3 regions of the Paenibacillus sp. 1781tsa1 genome follow, and region 2 is predicted to be linked to each of the others. Evidence: riboswitches for the same ligand, from Rfam matches in the RefSeq annotation. Region 2 holds a riboswitch; each other region holds the start of a gene.
What was found. A riboswitch is a leader RNA that binds a small molecule or an ion and turns the genes downstream of it on or off. The one in region 2 is predicted to bind cobalamin.
Positions count from the first base shown of each region.

Region 1: linked by a shared signal. The riboswitch ahead of cobJ (precorrin-3B C(17)-methyltransferase) and the one ahead of NKT06_RS07400 (ABC transporter substrate-binding protein) in region 2 are both predicted to bind cobalamin.
Region 3: linked by a shared signal. The riboswitch ahead of nikB (nickel ABC transporter permease) and the one ahead of NKT06_RS07400 (ABC transporter substrate-binding protein) in region 2 are both predicted to bind cobalamin.

Region 1 is NZ_JAMYWY010000001.1:6,529,160-6,533,406, forward strand. Features, by position in the region: gene cobJ (precorrin-3B C(17)-methyltransferase) at 1-1,657, opposite strand, end outside; cobalamin riboswitch at 2,061-2,250, opposite strand; gene NKT06_RS29205 (uroporphyrinogen-III synthase) at 2,446-3,285, opposite strand; gene NKT06_RS29210 (GerAB/ArcD/ProY family transporter) at 3,417-4,247, opposite strand, start outside.
Region 2 is NZ_JAMYWY010000001.1:1,676,984-1,681,230, forward strand. Features, by position in the region: gene cbiB (adenosylcobinamide-phosphate synthase CbiB) at 1-536, shown strand, start outside; gene NKT06_RS07395 (histidine phosphatase family protein) at 527-1,213, shown strand; cobalamin riboswitch at 1,372-1,510, shown strand; gene NKT06_RS07400 (ABC transporter substrate-binding protein) at 1,961-2,959, shown strand; gene NKT06_RS07405 (FecCD family ABC transporter permease) at 2,956-4,002, shown strand; gene NKT06_RS07410 (ABC transporter ATP-binding protein) at 3,999-4,247, shown strand, end outside.
Region 3 is NZ_JAMYWY010000001.1:275,611-279,857, reverse strand. Features, by position in the region: gene NKT06_RS01280 (ABC transporter substrate-binding protein) at 1-699, opposite strand, end outside; gene nikC (nickel transporter permease) at 714-1,547, opposite strand; gene nikB (nickel ABC transporter permease) at 1,548-2,486, opposite strand; cobalamin riboswitch at 2,653-2,845, opposite strand; gene NKT06_RS01265 (AraC family ligand binding domain-containing protein) at 2,923-3,750, opposite strand; gene melA (alpha-glucosidase/alpha-galactosidase) at 3,955-4,247, shown strand, end outside.

The DNA.
Region 1 (4,247 bases), 4.9 Mb from region 2:
CCAGCACTGCCCCGTAACATGCCATACCGCACCCATTCAGCGCCACACTTGTTTCTTTGGGTGCACCCAGTCCGCCAATCACGGCCTGTAAATGGTTAGCCATCGGGACAGCATCGTCCTTCTCCATGTTGCAGAAGTCACAAGCCTTCACCTTGATGACATCACCAATCGGTACAACGATAAAATTCGCTGCACGCAGCTCTTCAACCAGCGAGTCCGGTTCAAATGTCGGCACTCTCAGAATAATCTGGTGCTCCGGCGTGTACTCCAGTTCGCCGTCTTCACTTGCACACTGGGCCAGCAGCGCCATCTGGGCTGCGGTAAATTTTTTGTTGCCCACGCCGGGCGACACGCCGACTTCAAACAGCGGCGCCTTACGCCCAGGCTCGGGCACGTTGCGTACCGCCGTTGCGGTCGCAGCCTGCGGTGCACTTGCCTCTCGGCTCGGCGCAGCTGCGTCCAGCCAGCGGCTCGCCGATTCGCCCGCGAGCGCGCCACCTGCCGCGAGCCGTGTCAGCGCCTCGGCGGCAAGCGCAGCTGCGCCGGCGCGTGGCGCTTCTGCGACTTGGCCCGGCGCGGCAACTGCCGCAACGGGCGCAGGTCGCTCGCCAGCAAGCACGGCGGTGCCAGCGCTGCTCGCCGGGCTTGCCGCAGGCGTAGCGGCAGCAGCCCCTGCGCCAGCGGGCGGCTGCCCTTGCGGAGCCGTGCCCGCTCCGGCGCTTGCGCCGCGCAGGGCTGGCTCCGCCTGTGGCTGCGCGGCTGATGCTACGCTGGCCGCGCTCTCACCCGCTGCCTCGCCGGAGGCGGCAGCGCGGGCTTCCATTGCGCCGAGCGACCATGGCTCGGCTTCCGTGCGTAGTCGCTCATGGGGTCTGAGCGACTGTTCCGCGGTGTTCAGCGTATATTTCCGCTGATACCCGCGCGGGGTGACCATGAGTCCTTCGTACATCATGGTCGAAGAGTTGCCGATAATCACGGTCGTCAGCATGCCGATATCATGATTCAGCATATCCTCGAGTGTGGTCATGACAACGTCCTGACGCTCACGGTATGCACTTTTCACTAGACCTACCGGGGTCTGTGGGTCACGATAACGAAGGATCATTTCCTGTGTCTCCACGATCTGGCGTGTGCGCCGTCCACTGCGTGGATTGTACAGGGCAATGACAAAATCAGCGGACGCTGCGGCTTCGACCCGGCGAATAATGGTCTCCCACGGCGTGAGGTGATCACTAAGGCTGATCGTACATGCATCATGCATGACGGGGGCACCAAGCAGTGATGCGCAAGACTGAATGGCCGACACGCCCGGAATAACTTCGACGGCAACACCCGTATCCGGCTTCCAGCCTTGCTCCATCAGCACCTCGTATACCAGACCCGCCATCCCATATACGCCTGCGTCACCACTGGAAATTACGGCAACAATTTTGCCCATCTCCGCCTGTCTGACCGCTTCTTGTGCACGGCTTACTTCCTCCGTCATACCTGTGCGTACAATTGCTTGCCCGTTTAACAGAGGTCGAATCAGATCCACATAGGTGTTGTATCCGATAATAACCTCGCTCTCCTGAAGTGCTTCGAGTGCCCGCTTCGTGATATGTTCCATTGCTCCCGGACCGAACCCGATAATCAGCAGCTTGCCTTGATCATGCATTGCTTTTCCTCCTCCATCACACTTGTCGAACTGATCTAAACAGTGAAGAAGGACGGCTATGCCGACCTTCTCCCCCACTGTACTGCATGTCCAACTCGTCAGCTCTGTTTACTCAGACTATCAAACAAGGCTCTTACATCACTTGTTGTGATCCAACTAATCTATTCCTCTACCTGCAATTTCCCTACATCGGGTAGGTATCGCAAGGATGTACATTTATCTATAAAAACAAAAAAATCCCATCCTTGTAACGGATGGGATACGCATGTACGTACACTCAAGAACATAGTCCAGACTCCCTGAGAGTAGTCCTGTGACTATGTGGCCCAAGGGGGGCCAGCCAGGCGAACCGCTTGTTCGCCCATTTCCTGATTCTTCGTACACCACTCCTTTCCGCGAAGGGTTAGGTGACACATGCAAGGTAGGTCTCCTGGCTTTGGATCATCAGCTTCCTTTTCTGTCTTCCCCGGCTTTCCGAGTGACTTGGATCAAAAAGGGCTTCACCATTACAGTGGCGGGACCGCTCGGGACTTTCACCCGATTCCCTGTTACCTCTTGCTGCACGCAAGAGCACCTTGCTTGTTTTCATTCAATATTGTTTTCATAATAACACCGCGCAGGAAATAATGTCCATGCTTATGATACTTGTCCGTTCTTCTATTTTCAGACAAACCAAAAAAAAGTCCTGATCCAAAAAAACGGATCAGAACCTGATGTAACATACATATAAGATTCGTTTTAAACCATGCATCTACCGAATGATTAAATACATCCATAGTCATTGATAACTAGGATTGCAGGCCACTACTCTTGGCCGCACGCCCCGCCGCAAAGTAACGTCCGAGCTCAACGATGAGTGCGCCCATCTTCTCTTCCTCCGGAATGACCAGCGCCTCAATGCCTTCTTCACGCATCGAGTTTGCTGTAACTCTACCTACAGATGCAGGAATTACGCCTTGTCTGAAGGCGTCAAGCATCGGCTCAAGCTTGTCCTGGGAGGCCGCGTATTGCGTCAGGAATCTGACCTGGGGTCCACTTGTGAACGCAACGGCATCTACCTCGAACTTTAGAATTTCATTCAACAACTGTTCCAGCTCTGCCTCTTCCGGCGGTACATGGCGGTAAGGGAGCACTTGTCTGACGATTGCACCTTGTTCTTCCAACCATGCAACGAGTTTGGGAGCTGTCTCCCCATGAAGCTGCAATATGACCTTTTTCCCTGCGAGATCATGTGGGGCGAATTCTCGAATGAGCCCGTCCGTGCTACCATCATCATCTCGTACCAGCGGTGTTAACTTGCGCTTTTTGAGCGCATTCACCGTCTTGTATCCCCTCGCTGCAATGGAGGATTCCGATAATACATCCAACAATTGTCCTGCGACTTCCATATCCTCAGCCATTTCAAACAATGCATCCAATCCCATACCCGTCGTTAACACCGCCCAGTCTGGCGGGTCTGAGATCCAGGATACCAACCCATCCCTGATACTCCGATCATCCAGGAATACCGTACCTTGTGCAGGTCGCACAAGCGGGATTCCCCCCATTTTTTCAACCAGTATGGACATTTCTTTCGATTTTCGCGGTCCAGTCAATGCTACACGTACACCTGCCAAATGTTGAGCCATTCATGTTCCCCCCGTTAGTTCAGCCGAATGTTCATCAGTCTGACTACAGTATACAGGGTACTTCTGTGAAGGGAAACTGTGCTTCCCCTCTTTTTGCCCATTTCATCTATAACGATTTTTGATGGAATATATCAGGAAGGCTGGAGTTCTCCACCATGAGAATCCTGCCTTTTTTTATCTCCATTCTTCTCCGAATCAGAGGAGCCTTGCCCCTGTTCATGCTTCTCTTTCTTGGACTGGTCTCCCGATCTCTGTTGGGTAGATTCTTTTTTATCCTTTTTGCGAGGACGAAGGAAAAGAAACAACACAATCGGGAACAGCACTTCAAAAACAATGGCAATCCAAGTCCATTCCCGGGTAAAACGATAAAGCTGAATAGCGTTTCTGAAAAACCAGAATGCACAAACAAAGCCTAACAGTGCCACCGGACCAGTCATGACCTTTCCGGAAACGTTCGGAATCATTCGCTTCAGTCCCCAACAGACAAAGTACAGATCAAATGCAATTTTGGTAATCATGGCAGGCAAGGTTGCCGCTGCCAGCGCCAGGTCAAACCGATCCAGGAAATCACTAATTTGCAGCTGCCTTGCAAGTTCATACGAAGGGTATACTAGTCTGGAGGCAATGGGCACACCAATCGACGTGATGGTTTCCACAATAATCAACATCATTAGCAATCCCGAGATAATGATGCCCCATAATACAGGCTTGAAGCGAAAATCACTGCCCTTGACGACAAAAGGCAAGGCAATCATCTCGCCATAAAAAGAAAATATGTACCAACTCCCTTTGCCTACACCTGCCGTATCGACATGAAAATAAGGCATCAGATTGTCCATATTGATCTGCTGGATAAGCATGAAAGGCACAATGATAGAGTTCAACAGGAACAGGGTAACATAGAGTTCCGACATTCCGATCAACGAACCAAGCCCACCCCGGACGATAAATACCGCCATAAT
Region 2 (4,247 bases):
TTGCCGAAAATATCGTTGATGCCATTGTATCCCCGTTATTTTATGCGCTCATTGGAGGCGCTCCTCTAGCTATGGCTTATCGTGCCGTCAACACGCTGGATTCCATGGTCGGATATAAAAATGACAAGTACCTGCATCTTGGCTGGGCCTCGGCCCGTCTGGATGATGTGGCGAACTGGATACCTGCGCGGCTGACCGCGATGCTGTTAATTGTGGGTGCCTGGGTCATGAAGCTGGACGCCAAAGGAGCAGCTCGCATGGTCGCACGGGATGCCAGACTGCATCCAAGTCCGAATAGCGGTTTTCCCGAATCAGCGGTGGCTGGAGCACTGGGCATCCGGCTTGGCGGACATAACGTGTATCATGGAGTTGCTTCGTTTCGCGCCTACATGGGCGAGGCCACACGGCCGATGGAAGCCGAGGATATTGTGCGAACATCAGGTCTGATGTTCTGGTCAGCAGGGGCATTTGTGGTACTGTGTGTGATCATAACGCTAGGTGTGTGGCTGGCAGGAGGGACGCTGTTATGGCCGTAAATGAAGGGAATGCAGGCAATGAAGTACATATGGATCAACCCGGCTCACTGAAACGAAACATTCTGTGGGTCCGTCACGGGACAACGCTGTGGAATGTGGAAAAAAGATACCTGGGGCATACCGACATTGGTCTGTTGCCAAATGCCAAAGAAGAACTGGCTCCGCTTCATGAACAATTGAGCGGTGTTTTGTGGCACGAGGTATATTGCAGTGATCTGCTTCGCTGCCGGCAGACGCTGGAACAGATCCTTCCTGATGCCAACGCACAGGTGAAGTTTGACTCGCGTCTGCGTGAGAATGATTTTGGACAGTGGGAAGGGCTGACGTATGATCAGCTTAAGGATAATTCTGTGTACCGAAGCTGGATTGATGCGCCGCAGGAGGTCACTCCGCCCGGAGGGGAATCGTGGCAGGAGTTTACCGGACGGTTGGATTCCTTTCTCCAAGAGATGTTGTTGGAGGGTCGTCCTTCGATCCAAGTTGATGAGGGGCAAGTGCCAACCATAGTTGTGGTTACGCATGGTGGTGTCATCCGGTATGCCTTGTCCCGTCTGATTGCCGGGCTTGGGTTCTGGGATACACATGTCGTACCGGGACAGGCGATTCAGGTTCAGCTTGATCGACAGGGGAATCAATGGTTTGGCAGCAGAGTGACTTTTCCGCCAATCGGGTTGTAAGGATGTACAATATACCCTATAATCACAACAGAAGTGTGACTTCAACATGGATACAGATACGGTGCAGGCTGTTAAGTCTCAACGAGTATGCAACATGCAGAAATTACACGGCAATGGTTTACCATATCAGCGACCAAGGGTCCCGTGTGTGAAGGCTGTTTTCATGGCAGATTGGTACGAGTCGTGAAACACACAAGGGTGAAATGGGGAAGTCGGTGCAAATCCGGCACGGTCCCGCCACTGTAAAACAGGATGATTCCTGTAAGTCAGGTTACCTGCCCTGGACGTACAAACCGGTGTTCCTTCGAGGAAAGGACAGCGTTTCGGGCTATTCTATGCGCATGGACAACCTTTGGTTGAACATGTACAGATCGCCATATGCGAGACGTCATCCCTGATCCTGGACGTATGGATTGGGGATTTTTTATTGTTCATGTAAGATGAACCGAGACCAATTTTACACGAGGTCACTCCGATTGCAGTACCATCTTCCGATCGCTGTTATCCCCAGATTTTTTGAATCCTTTTTTTGAAAGGGAAAATCCGGTGATAAGCGTATGCTTCCGATGTAGCTTTCTTGTAGAAAGCTTTAAGCGAACACTTCGTTTCTTCAGATCGGTTCTGCACTCTCCGTTAACGTGTAAATGTTGCAGTTCAAACCTTACACAGGAACACCAAGGCATGGGGAGCAAGAGTTCGAGCACGATGGAAGAAAATAGCACAAATAGAGAAGGGGAGAATAACAGAATGAATTTCAAGAATTGGAAAAACGTAGCGTCCCTGCTAAGTGCAGCGGCACTCGCACTGGCTTTGGCCGGATGTGGCAATGCAACAACGAATGAGGGTACAGGTACTTCACAGCAACCAGCACAGGAGCAGTCCCAAGGTCAGGCGCAGACGGACCTCAAAACACAATATCCACTTACCGTTACGGATGCAACGGGTGAATCGTTTACCTTTGAAAAGGCACCGGCCAAAATTGTATCCGTGTCTCCGGCTGAGACGGAATCCCTGTTTGCCCTTGGATTGGACGATCAAATTGTTGGTGTATCCGACTATGACGATTATCCTGAAGCAGCAACAACCAAAGCGAAAATGGGCGGTATCACCAAGCCCAATGAAGAGTCGATCATTGCAGCTGAAGCCGACATCGTCTTCACAGGTATCTCGATGAGCGAGGATGCCGTGAAGAAGCTGCGCGAACTGGGTATTACCATTTTCAAAACGGATCCTAAATCCATTGACGACGTGATGAACAATATCGAAACCTTCGGTAAAATCACCGATCATCAGGAAAAAGCACAAGAAATCATCACTCAGATGAAACAGGACGTGACGGATGTAACCGAAGCGGTGAAGGCAGTTAAACCGGAAGAGAAGAAAAAAGTATACGTTGAATTCTCCCCAGGCTGGACTGTAGGTAAAGGTGAATTTATGGATGAACTCATCACTGTAGCCGGTGGTAGCAATATTGCTTCGGACAAAGATGGTTGGTATGAAATTAATGAAGAAAACGTCATTGCCTCCAACCCGGATGTGATCCTGTATGCCAACGATGTAATTGACGAAAACTCCAAAACACTGGATCAGATCATCAAGGCACGCAGCGGCTGGGATCAAATTACAGCGGTGAAAAATGACGCGGTTATTGGCCTGGATGCCAATCTGCTGAGCCGTCCGGGTCCACGGGTAACTCAAGGGTTGAAAGAAGTAGCCAAAGCGATCTACCCTGACTTGTTCCAATGAGTAAAAAGCTGATCCTGTTCGGAACGACGGGCATGGTGCTGCTGGTGCTCACCGTGCTCATCTGCACGGGCATTGGTTCAGTAGCGTTGCCAATCCGGGATATTGCAGGCATCTTGATTCACAAAATTCCCTGGTTGGGCGACTGGATTACACCGGATTGGAATAAAGCAGCCGAACAGATTATCTGGAAAGTCCGTTTTCCACGCGTACTGCTTGCTGTGCTCGTGGGTGCTTCACTGGCCATTGCGGGTTCGGGCTTCCAGGGTGTACTGCGTAATCCGCTGGCCGATCCGTTTACACTTGGTGTATCATCCGGTGCGTCGGTGGGGGCTGCTTTCCTGATTTTCTTCGGATTGCAGTATGCACTGATCGGGATCTGGACGTTACCCTTGATTGCGTTTTTGACGGGTGTAATCACGTTATGGTTTGTTATGGCACTGGCTCGTGAAGGGCGTAAAATACCAACACACAGCCTCATTCTGGCTGGTGTGGTCATGCAAAGTTTCCTGGGCGCAGTGGTTTCCTTCCTGTCGACCATGTCGAAACAGACGATTAATGAAATTATATACTGGACGATGGGAAGTCTGGCTTTACGCGGGTGGTCGTATACGGCCATCCTTTTCCCGTATTTTCTGTTGGGGCTGGTCTTTCTCTGGAGTAGGGCACGCTCGTTGAATGTGCTTGCGCTGGGAGAACGTCAAGCGGCACATATCGGGATTGGCGTGGACAGGCTTAAGCTGTCCGTTCTGGCAGTTGGCACACTGCTGACCGCAGGGGCTGTCTCGGTATCAGGTGTCATTGGATTTGTTGGATTGGTGATCCCGCATATGTTGCGGCTGCTGGTGGGGCCGGATTATCGACTGCTGGTACCTTTGTCTGCCATTGGTGGAGCAATCTTCATGGTGTGGGCCGATACCATCGCAAGGTCGTTGCTTGCGCCAACTGAAATTCCGCTCGGTGTTGTCACCGCCTTTGTTGGTGCGCCGTTCTTTGCTTACCTGCTGCACCGGAACAAAAAGTTGCAGAAGGGGATGATGCCATGAGTGAAGAGAAGGAGAGACGTACGAATCAACGTGGGGACAAGGTTTTGGCTTCCAGTACCAATTCCAATGCCAGTACCGATTCAAACTCAACTTCACTTATTTCCATTAAGGGAGCAGGGAAGTCATATGGTAATCATCAGGCATTGCGTAGTGTAGACTGGCATGTTGGTGAAGGTGACTGGTGGGGTGTTGTCGGTCCAAACGGCAGCGGCAAGTCCACCCTGATCCAGCTTATTGCCGGAACG
Region 3 (4,247 bases), 1.4 Mb from region 2:
CAATGTGTCTACATCTGCCGCGCTGCCCCAGTACCCGTCATACTTTTTCACCTGGATCTCCTGATCCGGCGTATAACCTGTCACCATAAATGGTCCCGTAGCGATAGGCTCGCTCTTGAATTTGGATGTATCTGCACTCGTATCCACAATGACAAACAGTGGCTCGGCAATATTACCAAGCAGGGACGCATAAGGCTCTGTCGTCTTAATCGTCAGATCTTGTCCTTCAGCAGTCATCGAGGCTACGGGTACAGTCGCTTGTCCTCTCTCGTTTAACTCAATGGAGCGTTCAATCGATTTTTTCACCGCATCTGCGGTTACTTTGTTTCCGTTATGGAAAGTTACACCTTCCCGAATATGAAAGTGCCAAGTCGTGTCATCCACTCGTTTCCAAGAATCTGCAATTTTAGGGACCAGCTTCATATCCTCGTCAAACTGGATCAGTGTCTCACCAATCGCTGCACGCGTCAGCGTCCAGCCATTCCATTCTTCTGCCGGGTCCAGACTGCTGCCAAGCCAGAACAGGGCCACATTCAGATGAGTTGGTACACTTGTCGTGCCCTTGTCCGCACCCGCCGACTTCTCCGTTGCATCAGACGAGGTCGATGGATTATTGGCAGTGCCACAAGCTGCAAGCAAGAACACAACCAACATGGATATGAGGGTGAGCAGCATTGATTTTTGAAAATTCCTCTTCATTCTGGTTCCTCCAGTTAAGCTGTATTTTTCTTGGGATCAAGCACATCTCGCAGGCTGTCTCCCAGTAAATTAAAAATAATGACGGTGCTAAATATCGCCAAGCCCGGATATATCAACAGCCATGGTGCAGTCTGCAGATATCTTCTGCCTTCATTTAACATGGCCCCCCACTCGGGGTTCGGAGGCTGCGCGCCAAGCCCAAGAAAGGACAACCCCGAGATGGACAGCATCATACCACCCACATCCATCATCGCCATGACGATGATTGGAGACATCATATTGGGCAGGATCGTCCTGCCGATAATCTGTAACTTACGTGCTCCGCTGAAAGCAGCGGCAGCGACATATTCCTTTTGCTGAAGGGAAATCACCAGGCTTCTCGCCATCCGTGCATACTTCGCCCACCAGACAACCGACAGTGCCAGCACCGTATTGAACAATCCCGGCCCCAGCATCCCCACCACAGCGATCGCAAAAATCAGGCCCGGAAATGCCATTAATGTATCAGACAGGCGCATGAGCACCATATCCGTCACACCCCGAGCAAAACCGGCGATGACTCCAATCGCTATACCTAGCACAAACACGATGCCAATCATCATAAAAGTGAGCAGCAGCGAGGTACGTGCACCGTACAGAAGACGAGATAATACACAGCGGCCTAGTTGATCGGTTCCAAGAGGATACTCGGCGCTGGATGGCTGCAACACTTTGGCAAAGTTCGTTGCAAGTGGATCGTGTGGTGCAAGCAGCGGTGCAACCATGGCAAGAATAATCCAGAAGGCGGTCAGAGACAGCAGGAAGGTGAACCAGCGATTCTGCAGTAATACAAGTCTGAAGGCTCTCATCTATATATCCACTTCCAGTCGGATTCGGGGATCACGAAGATGAGTCCATATATCCACCAGCAGATTCAGGGTGACATATATGATCGCCATCCAGATGACATACCCCTGAATCAGAGGATAATCCCTTGTGAAAATCGCATCTACAGCCATCTGTCCAACGCCCGGCCACACAAATAAACTTTCCACAATCGCTGCACCACCTAACAAAGCACCTGTTGTCATGCCCATAAGGGTAACGATCGGCAGCAGGGCATTCGGGAGAATATGACGCAAAATAATGATCGACTCCTTCACACCTCTGGATCTGGCTCCGATCACATAGTTCTGGCTTGTCTCCTCAAGCAGGACCGCACGAATCTGTCTGCTGTACTGGGCAACAAGTGGAATCGCGAGTGTACATGCAGGCAGAATCAGGCTATACCAACCGGAATTACCCATTACCGGCAGCAGCTTCAGCTGTACACCGAAGACCAACATGAGCAGCATACCCAACCAGAAGCTGGGCATCGATAATCCGGCAAAAGAGAACAGACGAATGACGTGATCAAGCCATTGGTTACGATAGACAGCCGACAGCATCCCCAGTGGAAAGGAAATCAGAATAACCAGAAGCATGGCACTTCCTGTTAGCAAAAGCGTTGCCGGGAGCCGTGCCATCAACACGTCCAGTACTGGACGATTGTATTTATATGATGTACCGAAGTCTCCAGTCACCACCTGTCCCAACCATGTCCCGTATCGGTAGAGAAAGGGCTCGTCCAACCCAAGCTCCGACCTCACCTGCCTGACCAGCTCATCGGATGGCGTTACCCCTGTAGACATAAGCATAAGTCTGGCTGGATCTCCAGGAGACAGATAGGTTAGCAGGAACGTCAGGAACGTGATGCCGAACAATACGACTACCAGTTGTATTAATCGTTTAACGATATATCTGCTCAAGTGCTCTAACGTCCTTCCCCAAAACTCTATGTATGTGTCATGATGTTCTTCGTCCATAACAAAAAAAGCGTCCCTCTCCGTGTACTGGATGAGGACGCCTTAAATAAACAGATTTTCAGAAAAAATCATGCTCTCTAAACACCTTCCTATCTCCCGTAGGGTACTACTGTGTTTGTTAAACCTGGCAGGTCTCCTGGCTCCAGAATCATCGTCACTTGCAGCTCCTTCCCGGCTTAAACCAGTGGATTATCGCTACCTGACTCCTCTGTTACAGTGGCGGGACCGCGCCGGTATTACACCGGACTTCCCTATTAAGCTTCCACCCTGACGGGCAAAGCACCAAGTTCCACATATTCAATTACACTTCTGTATCAGTATAGCGGGACAACGTTTAATGATCAAAACTTTTCTTTTAAATTTGAAACACCAGGTGCGTCTAATCGCGAATTCTCGACCCCTTCGGAGATACGCCCGTCACACGCTTAAACATCTTGGAAAACAATAATGGGTCCGTATAACCGACAGAATGGGCCACTTCACTGACCGACAGCCCTGGATTCTGAAGAAGTTCGGCAGCACGATTCATACGGTACTCCAGAAAAAATGACTGTAGCGACATGCCATATCGCTCTTTGAACAATCCCGATAGATACGTACGATCCAGCCCCACAGCTTGGGCAATATCCAGAATGGAAGTTCGCTGACTGTACCTGTTCTCCATAAACTGCACCGCCTGCCGGATGTACGTTTCTTTGTTCGAAAGGAGCTGCCCTATCTCTTCCTCCACAGGTGAAGAAGAGATTAGTTCTGCCATCAAGCGGTACAATAGACTCTGGTTCAACACATCGCCTTCCGGTCGCGTGGAAGCTTGGACCATCTCCGTATACAACCGTTCCATCGAAATCGTATCATGGGCATCATATATCGGGCGCTCCGGGCTCAGTTGGGCACGTTGCATGAATGCTTTGGCTTGTACACCTTTGAAGCCGAACCACGAATACGTCCAGGGTTCCTTCGGATCTGCCTCATAATGAATAAGCGTGTCCGGGAAAATGATAAAACCCTGTCCCTCGCTAAGCTTGTATTCCTGATCCCCCATGTACACGATGCCCCGTCCTTCATGGATGTAATGCACAATATAGGAATCACGTACACCCGGTCCCCAGTAATGGGCGGGTTCACACGCCTCCCACCCGAAGAACAACAAGACCAGTTCCATCTGTGTCCAGTCCGTGGGAACCACATTCATCTCTATTTTTCTCATTTTATGCCCTCCCTCCTTGTTTCCTTCCGAGGTTCACCATCTGTATGTCTAATTAAATTATAACAGCTAAAGCACAACATTATTAGTTGAAAACGGAAACAAAAATGGGATTATGCCATGTTTGAGAGGGGTTGAGCCATAGTTATATGTGCCGAATCGGCCTATAGTTGGGGTACAACATTTTTCAGGGAGGCTGAAGTTAAGATGAACAAAATTACGTTTCTCGGTGCAGGAAGCACCGTCTTTGTCAAAAATGTATTGGGTGATGTCATGATGACCGAAGCACTGCAGGATTTTGAGCTGGCATTGTTTGATATCGATGCTGAACGTTTGAGCGATTCAGAGCGTTTGCTGACCAGTCTGGCCCGTTCACTCGGAAGTCGTTGCGTCGTGAACGTATATCAGGACCGCAAAGAAGCGCTGCGCGGGGCCAAATATGTCATCAACGCCATCCAGGTCGGTGGATATGATCCATGTACCATTACGGACTTCGAGAT